2 regions of the Cupriavidus sp. HE11 genome follow, and region 2 is predicted to be linked to the other one. Evidence: predicted binding sites of a transcription regulator. Region 2 holds the regulator's gene; the other holds the start of a gene.
The links. Region 2 encodes FliA, which starts transcription of late flagellar genes. Its sites were predicted from a motif close to CTAAAGTTTNNNNNNNNNNNGCCGNTA; they were not measured.
Positions count from the first base shown of each region.

Region 1 (4,525 bases), on a different replicon from region 2:
TGGGCGCCGAAATCCGCTTCGAGACGCGGGTCGACGATATCGATATCGACAACGGCCAGGTGCGCGGGCTGAAGCTCTCCAACGGCGACTACCTGCCGTGCGACCACGTGGTCCTGGCCGTGGGACACAGCGCGCGCGACACGTTCCACATGCTGCATGACCGGGGCGTGTTCATGGAAGCCAAGCCGTTCTCGCTGGGATTCCGCATCGAACACCCGCAGGGCCTGATCAACCGCAGCCGCTTTGGCAAGTTCGCGGGCAACAAGCTGCTGGGCGCTGCCGACTACAAGGTGGTGCACCACGCCAGCAACGGCCGTGCCGTGTACAGCTTCTGCATGTGCCCGGGCGGCACGGTGGTGGCAGCGGCGTCCGAGCCGGGGCGGCTGGTGACGAACGGCATGAGCCAGTATTACCGTGCCGAGCGCAACGCCAACGCCGGCATCGTGGTGGGGATCACGCCCGAGGAGGATTTCCCGGGCGGCCCGCTGGCAGGCATCGCATTTCAGCGAAAGTGGGAAGAGCGCGCATTCGAACTGGGCGGTAGCGACTATCGTGCGCCGGGCCAGCTGGTGGGCGATTTCATTGCCGGGCGTGCGTCCACGTCGCTGGGTTCGGTCGAGCCGTCGTACAAGCCGGGTGTGACGCCCACCGACCTGAGCACGTCGCTGCCGGACTACATCATCAACGCCATCCGCGAGGCGCTGCCCGAGATCGACAAGAAGATTGCCGGGTTTGCGATGCACGATGCCGTGCTGACGGGCGTGGAGACACGTACGTCGTCGCCGCTGCGCATTCGCCGCAATCGCGACGACTACCAGAGCATCAACGTGCGCGGGCTGTATCCAGCCGGCGAGGGCGCCGGCTATGCGGGCGGGATCTACTCGGCGGCCATCGATGGCATCGAAGTGGCCGAAGCCGTGGCGCTGCACATCGAGAAAGGGCAGTGACGATGAGCGACCAGGCCGTCCGACCGGAAGATGAGCGCATCGTCGCCGATGTGCGCCATTGGCTCACGCGTGCCGTGATTGGCCTGAACCTGTGCCCGTTCGCCAAGAGCGTGCACGTGAAGGGGCAGGTGCGGTACGTGGTCAGTCAGGCCACGCGCGACGAGGACGTGCTGGACGACCTGGAGCGCGAGCTGAAAGGCCTGGCGGAAGCCGATCCGGAGCAGGTGGATACTACGTTGCTGATCGTGCCGCACGCGCTGGCCGACTTCCTGGCGTACAACGACTTCCTGTATTTTGCCGACCGGCTGCTTGGCAGCCTGCGGCTGGAAGGCACGCTGCAGATCGCGAGCTTCCATCCGCAATACCAGTTCGAAGGCACGGCGCCGGACGATATCGAGAACTACACGAACCGCGCGCCGTATCCGATCCTGCATCTGCTGCGCGAGGACAGCATCGCCCGCGCGGCGGAGGCCTTTCCCGAGGCCGAAGACATCTACGAGCGCAACATGGAAACCCTGCGCGAGCTGGGCCACGCGGGCTGGCTCAAGTGGATGGCCGGCAAGAGCGACCTCTGAGGCGGTGACCCTGGCGTGCTGACGGACGCGGCGCGACGCCGCGCCTCCGCTTAGGCGGGCGTGGCGGACGTGAAGAAGCGTTCGCCCAGTTCCTCCAGTCCCACGGATTCCAGCACCTGCTGCAGCCGCTCGGCCGGACGCCGGCGCGGCAAGTCCTTGTACTGGGCGATGATCAGTTCATTCTTCATCGAATGTTCCCAGCCGACCAGTTCCGTCACGCTGACCTGGTAGCCATGCGCCTCAAGCTGCAGGCAGCGCAGCACATTGGTCAGCTGGCTGCCGAATTCGCGCGTGTGCAGCGGGTGGCGCCAGATTTCGGTCATCGGATTGCCGGCCAGCAGGCGGCCCTTGTGCTTGCGCAGCACCGAAGCCACTTCGGCCTGGCAGCAGGGCACCAGCACGATATGCTGCGCGCGTTTTGCCAGCGCGAAGCGGATGGCATCGTCGGTGGCGGTGTTGCACGCGTGCAGTGCCGTGACGACATCGACGGTTTCGGGCAGTGCCGGCGAAGTGATCGAATCGGCCACGGACAGGTTCAGGAACGACATCCCCGGGAAACCCAGGCGCTCCGCCAGTGCGGTCGAACTGGTGACCAGTTCCTCGCGCGTCTCGATGCCGAAGATATGCGAGCTGTCCTTCAGGTCCTTGAAGAACAGGTCGTAAAGGATGAAACCCAGGTACGACTTGCCCGCGCCGTGATCCACCAGCGACACGGCGCCTTTGGCGTCCTTTACCTCGCTCAGCAGGGGCTCGATGAACTGGAACAGGTGGTAGACCTGCTTGAGCTTGCGGCGGCTGTCCTGGTTCATCTTGCCGTCGCGCGTCAGGATGTGGAGTTCCTTGAGCAGTTCGACTGACTGGCCGGGACGGACTTCGTGGGTGCTGGACATCGGCGGATGGGGCTGTGGATGCTTCGGAAAGGCCGACAGTTTACCGAAAACCCCGTCAAAACACCGGCCCCCTACTTTTGTGGGCTAAAGCTCACTCGTGCGCCTGCCGTTAAACCTTCGATCACGACAAGCAGAGTTGGCGCAGGTACGGCCGTCCAAGCGGAAGGACCCCGGGGCACGAACCCCAGCCGGCATGGCGCCATGCAGAACGAGAAAGCGGGGAGCCATGAACGCGGACGTGGGATTACGCCTGGAACTCAACCAGCCGGGCGATCAGGTAAGGGCGTGTTTTACACCGGAAACCGGCCGGCTGCCGCCGGACCGGGCGGCGCTGGAAGCATCGCTGGCCGAGCACGGCTGGCAGGGGGCGCGCCTGGACCAGGCCGCCGTGACCGGATTCCTGACCCAGTGCCAGCTGACCGACCGTGAAATCGACGCGGTGATCGGCACGGTGCTGGACGGCGCCTTCGAACTGGAGATCACCGCCGACAAGCTGCAGCTGCAGCTGACGCTGATGCCGCCCGAAGGCGGCCGCATCATCGAGGAAAGCGATATTGCCGCCGCTGCGGCGTCGATGGGTGTGGTGGCGCTGCTCGACTCGGCGGCCATTGGCGTGGCGCTGGAGGCGGGCAGTTGCGAAGGCCGCGAGATCGCGCGCGGCGTGGCGCCCGTGCAGGGCGAGACGGCCCGCTTCGACAGCCTGGTGCAGCAGAAGCGGCCGGAACAGGCCGACAACGAGGACGAACGCGTCGACCTGCGCGACCTTGGCAGCCTGCTGCTGGTGAATCCCGGTACGGCGCTGATGCGCCGCACTCCGGCCAGATCCGGCAAGGACGGCATGGACGTGCTGGGCAAGCCGATTGCCGCCGAACCCGTGGTGGATACCCCCTATGCGGCAGACCTGACCGGTGTGGCCGCCGACCCCAACGACCCGAACCTGCTGCTCGCGGTGATCGCCGGATCGCCGCGCGTGCTGCCGAACGGCGTGATCGTCAGCCCCGTGGTGGACGTGGATGCCGTGGACCTGCATTCGGGAAACGTCAATTTCGATGGGTCGCTGCGTGTGTCGGGCGATATCCGTACGGGCATGTCGGTGCGCGTCACCGGCGACGTGGTTGTGCAGGGCACCATCGAGGCGGCCCATGTGGAGGCGGGCGGCGACGTGATCGTCAAGGGTGGCATCATCGGCAAGGCGGACTCCGCCCACGGTGGCGACCCCAACGACGTAGCCAGCGTGCGCACCAAGGGCGCGGTGCATGCGCGCTATATCCAGAACGCGATCGTCGAGGCGGAGACCGAGGTGGTGGTCGAAAGCGGCATCCGCCAGAGCGATGTGTCGGCGGGCGAACGCGTGGTGGTTGGCACGCCCACGTCCCAGGGCAGCATCAGCGGCGGTCGTACGCGCGCACTGCAGTCGGTCAGCGTGGCAACCCTGGGCGCACCCGCCGGATCGGCCACGGCCGTGCAGGTTGGCCTGAACCCGTTCGCTGACCAGCAGAAGGACGAGCTGGAAGCGCGCCGCCGCAAGGTGCTGGACGACCAGGCCAAGCTGCAGCAGCTGGTTGCCTTCTTCGCCAAGAATCCGGAGCGCGCGCAGGGCGACGTTCGCGAGAAGGCGCGCGCCACGATGTACAAGATCAATCGCGACCTGTTCGAACTCGATGCCGAAATCGCGAAGCTGAACGAACAGATCAAGCCGTCGGGCGACGCGGTGATCGCGGTGGGCCGCCGCATTCATGGCGGCGTGACCCTGCAGGTGGGGCACAAGGTGCTGAAGGTCATGGAAGACAAGACGGGCGGCCAGGTGCGGGTGATCGAAGACCGCATCACGGTGACCTGATTCGGGCGAGGCCGGGCCGGGCAGGCGCCGACACCGGCACCGGCCGGTTGCCGCGGGGCTGGCGGCCGGTTCGCCGTTCCGTCTGGAAGTTCGGGTTGGGGGGGGGGCTGCACGTTACGGCCCCGGGGTGACACGTTACGTCGCCCGTAACATCCTGGCGCCCGCATGCTTGGCGCCTTGTCTTTCATGCGCGGGTGCGCGAAACCGACAAAGCCGCTGTACGCATGGCATTTCGGCCAATCGGTGGTTGCACGCGATCTGCGTGACGGGTCA
Region 1 is NZ_CP184464.1:2,874,843-2,879,367, forward strand. It holds gene ACOABP_RS13345 (NAD(P)/FAD-dependent oxidoreductase) at 1-947, shown strand, start outside; gene ACOABP_RS13350 (DUF1415 domain-containing protein) at 950-1,522, shown strand; gene ACOABP_RS13355 (class I SAM-dependent methyltransferase) at 1,573-2,412, opposite strand; gene ACOABP_RS13360 (DUF342 domain-containing protein) at 2,639-4,252, shown strand.
Region 1: a site for FliA is predicted at 2,498-2,524, ahead of ACOABP_RS13360 (DUF342 domain-containing protein). Genes of this name have one in related genera too.

Region 2 (4,525 bases):
ACCAGTTGCACCTTGAACGCGTTGTCGGGCTGCGGTGTGGCGCCGTCCAGCAACCGCTGCGTGACGGCCGTGGGTCCGTGCGGCAGTTCGGCATCGGCGGCATCCAACCGCCACGGCTTGTGGGCCACGCCGCCCAGGGCGACCCGCCCCGTGCCATCGCGCTGCAGGATCGCCGCGACCGAGACCAGCGCAAACGCATACGACGCACGGTCGCGCACCTTGCGATAGAGCTGCGTGCCACCAACCGGAGGCGGCAGCGTCACCGCCGTGATCAGTTCGCCGCGTTCGAGCACTGTTTCGATATGCGGCGTATCGCCGGGCAGACGATGGAAATCGGCAATCGGGATGACGCGGTGCGCGCCATTGGCACGCACCGTCTCCACGCTGGCATCCAGCACGCGCATTGCCACGGCCATGTCGCTGGGATGCGTGGCAATGCACGCGTTGCTGCCGCCGATCACGGCCAGCTGCCGGCTGAAGCCGCCAATCGCCGCGCAGCCGCTGCCCGGCTGGCGCTTGTTGCACGGCTGGGCCGTGTCGTAGAAATACGGACAGCGCGTGCGCTGCAGCAGGTTGCCGGCTGTGGTGGCGCGGTTGCGCAGCTGGCCGGACGCGCCCGCCAGCAACGCACGCGACAGCACGCCGTAATCGCGCCGCACGCGCGGGTCGGCGGCCAGGTCGGTATTGCGCACCAGCGCGCCGATGCGCAGTCCGCCTTGCTGCAATGGCTCGATCTTGTCCAGCGCCAGGCCGTTCACGTCGATCAGATGCATCGGCGATTCGATGCCAAGCTTCATCAGGTCGAGCAGGTTGGTGCCGCCGGCGATAAAGCGGGCACCCGGCGTCTTCATCGCGGCTGCCGCCGCATCGGCGGGCGTCGCCACGCGCTCATAGGTAAAGGGGTTCATGTCTGGCTCCCCGCGACCTCGGTAATGGCATCGAGGATGTTCGAATACGCGCCGCAGCGGCAGATATTGCCGCTCATCCGCTCGCGGATTTCTCCTGGCGACAGGTGCGGCCGCGCGTTCAGGTCTGGCGTGACGTGGCTCGGGATACCGGCGCGTACCTCGTCGAGCACGGCGACCGCCGAGCAGATCTGGCCCGGCGTGCAATAGCCGCACTGGTAGCCGTCATGCTTGACGAAGGCCACCTGCATCGGATGCATGTTGTTCGGCGTGCCGAGCCCTTCCACCGTGGTGATCCGGGCCCCCTCGTGCATGACCGCCAGGGTCAGGCATGAATTGAGACGCCGGCCATCGACAATCACCGTACAGGCGCCGCACTGGCCGTGGTCGCAGCCCTTCTTGGTGCCGGACAGGTGCAGGTGTTCGCGCAGCGCATCCAGCAGGGTGGTGCGCGTGTCTAGCGTCAGCGAGCGCGGTTGCCCGTTGACGATGAACGATACGTTGGAAGCCACCGGCTTCAGGGCGGCGGGCGTTACCGCCGATGCGGGCGCAGTGACGGAGGCGGCCCCTGCGGGCAAGGCGGCGGCACTCACCGAAGCCGCGCCTGCCATCACGAATTCCCGCCGCGAAAGCTTGATGTCGCTGAAATCTTCCATGTCGCTGGATCCTTTCTGGCTGACAGATGACGGACAGACGATGGCAACGTGGCGGGACTTGCACGTAGGAATTACATGGCGCCAGCGGGCATTGCAGACACAATGCCGCCGTAAATATGCACACCGATTGCACAGGGAACAGATGTCACGCTTGCCGCACGTTGCCAGGGCGGAAAGGCGCATGAAGCGTGCCACCGGCGGCACGGGCGCCAGCGGCAAGGCGGGAGACCTGCGGGAAGATCGGCGTGGATCGGGTCGGCCAGGGATGGCCGGTGAAAACTCGGGATCTCAGCGGTAGCTGACGGTCACCTCGTTGCTGCGGCCCTGGAGCATCGGCGTGAGTCCGCCCTGGCCCGGTACGCGATACGCAAAGACAAAGCCCTTGGTGGCATCGTCGCCGACAAAGGCATCGGTCTTGCCCTCGGCGCCCGTCAGCAGCACGCAGCGGTCGGCATTGCACAGATATGCCTGCAGGTCCACGGGCGGCGTGCGCGTGAAGCTGTAGCGCCAGCGCACGGACGTAATGCGGCCCATGGCCTGCGGCATCGTTGCCAGCGGCACCACGGGCGAAGACAGGGCACGCTGGCCCTTGTTCGTGATCTGCGGCCCTACCGACGATGCCGTCCACGCAAAGCGCGAGCCGGTCAGTTCATAGGTGGCTTTCGTGAAGACCGGAGCGTAGGTCTGCGCGTGGGCTGCCACTGGACCCATCGCGCACAGCACGGCCAGGACCAGGGCGCGTCGCATCACAGCATCCCGCGCAGCTGGGTGCGCAGGCGGCCGATGGCCTGGCTGCGGATCTGGCACACGCGCGATTCGGTCACTTCCAGCACCGCGCCGATCTCGCGCAGGTTCAGTTCCTGGTCGTAGCACAGCGACAGCACCAGCTTCTCGCGCTCGGGCAGCTTGTCGATGGCGCGGATCAGCGCCTCGCGCATGCCCGATTCCATCAGCACGGTCAGCGGGTTGGCATCGTCGGTGACACCCAGATGGCGATCGAGGAAGTCCTCCTCGCCCGAGCGCTCGAAATCCTCGTAGTGCAGCAGCTGGCAGCCATAGACCTCGTTGAGCAGCTCCTGGTATTCCTCGAGCGGCATCTCCAGTTCCTTGGCCACCTCGGAATCGATCGGCGTGCGGCCAAGCTTCTGCTCCAGCTGGCGCTGCGTGCGCTCGATCTTGCGCGTGAACTGGCGCAGGCTGCGCGATTGCCAGTCGTTGGCGCGCACCTCGTCGAGCATGGCGCCGCGAATGCGCTGGCTTGCGTAGGTCTCGAACCGGGCGCCATGGTTGTCTTCATAGCGCTTGGCGGCGTCGAGCAGGCCGATCATGCCGGCCTGTATCAGGTCGTCGATCTGCACGCTGGCGGGCAGCTTGGCCGCCAGCTGCAGCGCAATGCGCCGCACCAGTGGCGCGTGTGACTTGACCACATCCGCCTGCTCGAGCTTTCCCTGAATCGTATACATGGTGGAACTCTCGTTAAATGCTTACTGTTTGTGCCAGCGCCGGAGAGGCTGAGAATCGGCGGCTGGCAGGCTGAGTTTCCGGTCTTGTCGAGACTTCTTGTTCTTGCGTTTATGCGGCAACGGCCGAGGCCATTCCCAGGGACGATGCTTCGTGACGCAGCGGCCATGCGCCGATACTGCTGGCGATGTGCCGCAACGCACCGGTGGCCGCGGCGGCGGGGTACGCCTCCACCACGCACCGTCCCAGCTGGAGCGCACGCGCCACCAGCGGATCCATCGGCAGGTACCCTGCCAGGCTGGCCTCCACGCCCAGATACTGGCTCGCGGTGCGGGCCAGGTTGCGCGCGAGCGCCGTGACCGTTCCTTCCGCTGCCGCCAGGTTGACGACCAGCTGGAAATGACGGCATGCGTATTCGTGATGCAGCCGCTTGATGCATGCATAGGCGGCGGTGATCGACGTGGCCTCGGGGCGCATGACGATCACAAAGTTGTGGGCCATGCCTGCCAGCGGCGACAGCGCGCCGGTGATATCGCGGCGGGCATCGACCAGCATCGAGCGCACGTCAGGCAGTCGCGCCGCCAGCGCCCGTTCGTCGGGGCGGGCGGCAATCGCTCCTGCCTGCAATACGGCAATGCCGCTGGCACCGCGCGTGCCGGCCGCAACGGCCAGCGGCGCACGGCCGTCCAGTACATCGGCCAGCGTGGCGACCGGCGCGGCACCGGCCGGGCGCATTGCCCGAGCGCCGTACATGTCTTCGTCCACCAGCAGCACGCGCTCGCCCTGCATCGACAGCGCATTGGCCAGGCCCAGCGCCACCGTGGTGGTGCCGACACCCTGCTCCGCGCCCACCACGGCGATGCGCCGCGTGACGCGCGGTGCCAGCAGGCGGCGCAGGCTTTCGGCCTGATCGGAGGCCATCGTGTTCAACGCTTACTCCCCGGCGGCCGCAAGCTGCGGCGTGTCTTCGATGGCGACCAGCGCGTCCATGGTGTCCATGGCTTGCATCGCATGCATTGCGGATGCCGCCGGCTCCGGTGCATCTTCGATCATCGGCATGGCCGCTGCCATGCCGCGGCCCGGGTAGTTTTCGAGCACGTCGAGCAGTGCCAGCAGACGGCCCATGCCCTCGTTGAGGACGGCGCCCGGCACCGGCGCATTGACGCGTGCCGAAGCCCGGCCGGCCAGGCGCGACAGGAATGCCGGCGCGGTGGGCGTGGGCGTGTGTTGCAGGCGCAGCGCGGTCAGGCCCAGCTGTACGGCCACCATGCCGGCGCACAGCGATGCATCGGCATCGCCTTCCTGCGCGAAGTGCTCCACGGCGTGGCGCAGCGTGCGGAACTGTTCCTCGGCGGCGACCGTCCAGTGCAGCCAGCGCGCCACTTGCGACGCGTCGTCAGCCAGCGCCGGATCGCACAGCGCGTATTCCACGGACAGCGTGTCGGCGGTTTCGTGATCGACCATGCGCGACACCACCAGGCAGGCCTCGATGCCGGCCTCGGC
Region 2 is NZ_CP184465.1:1,714,371-1,718,895, reverse strand. It holds gene ACOABP_RS25015 (FAD binding domain-containing protein) at 1-908, opposite strand, end outside; gene paoA (aldehyde dehydrogenase iron-sulfur subunit PaoA) at 905-1,561, opposite strand; gene ACOABP_RS25005 (flagellar protein FlhE) at 1,850-2,308, opposite strand; gene ACOABP_RS25000 (RNA polymerase sigma factor FliA) at 2,308-3,024, opposite strand; gene ACOABP_RS24995 (MinD/ParA family ATP-binding protein) at 3,134-3,943, opposite strand; gene flhF (flagellar biosynthesis protein FlhF) at 3,956-4,525, opposite strand, start outside.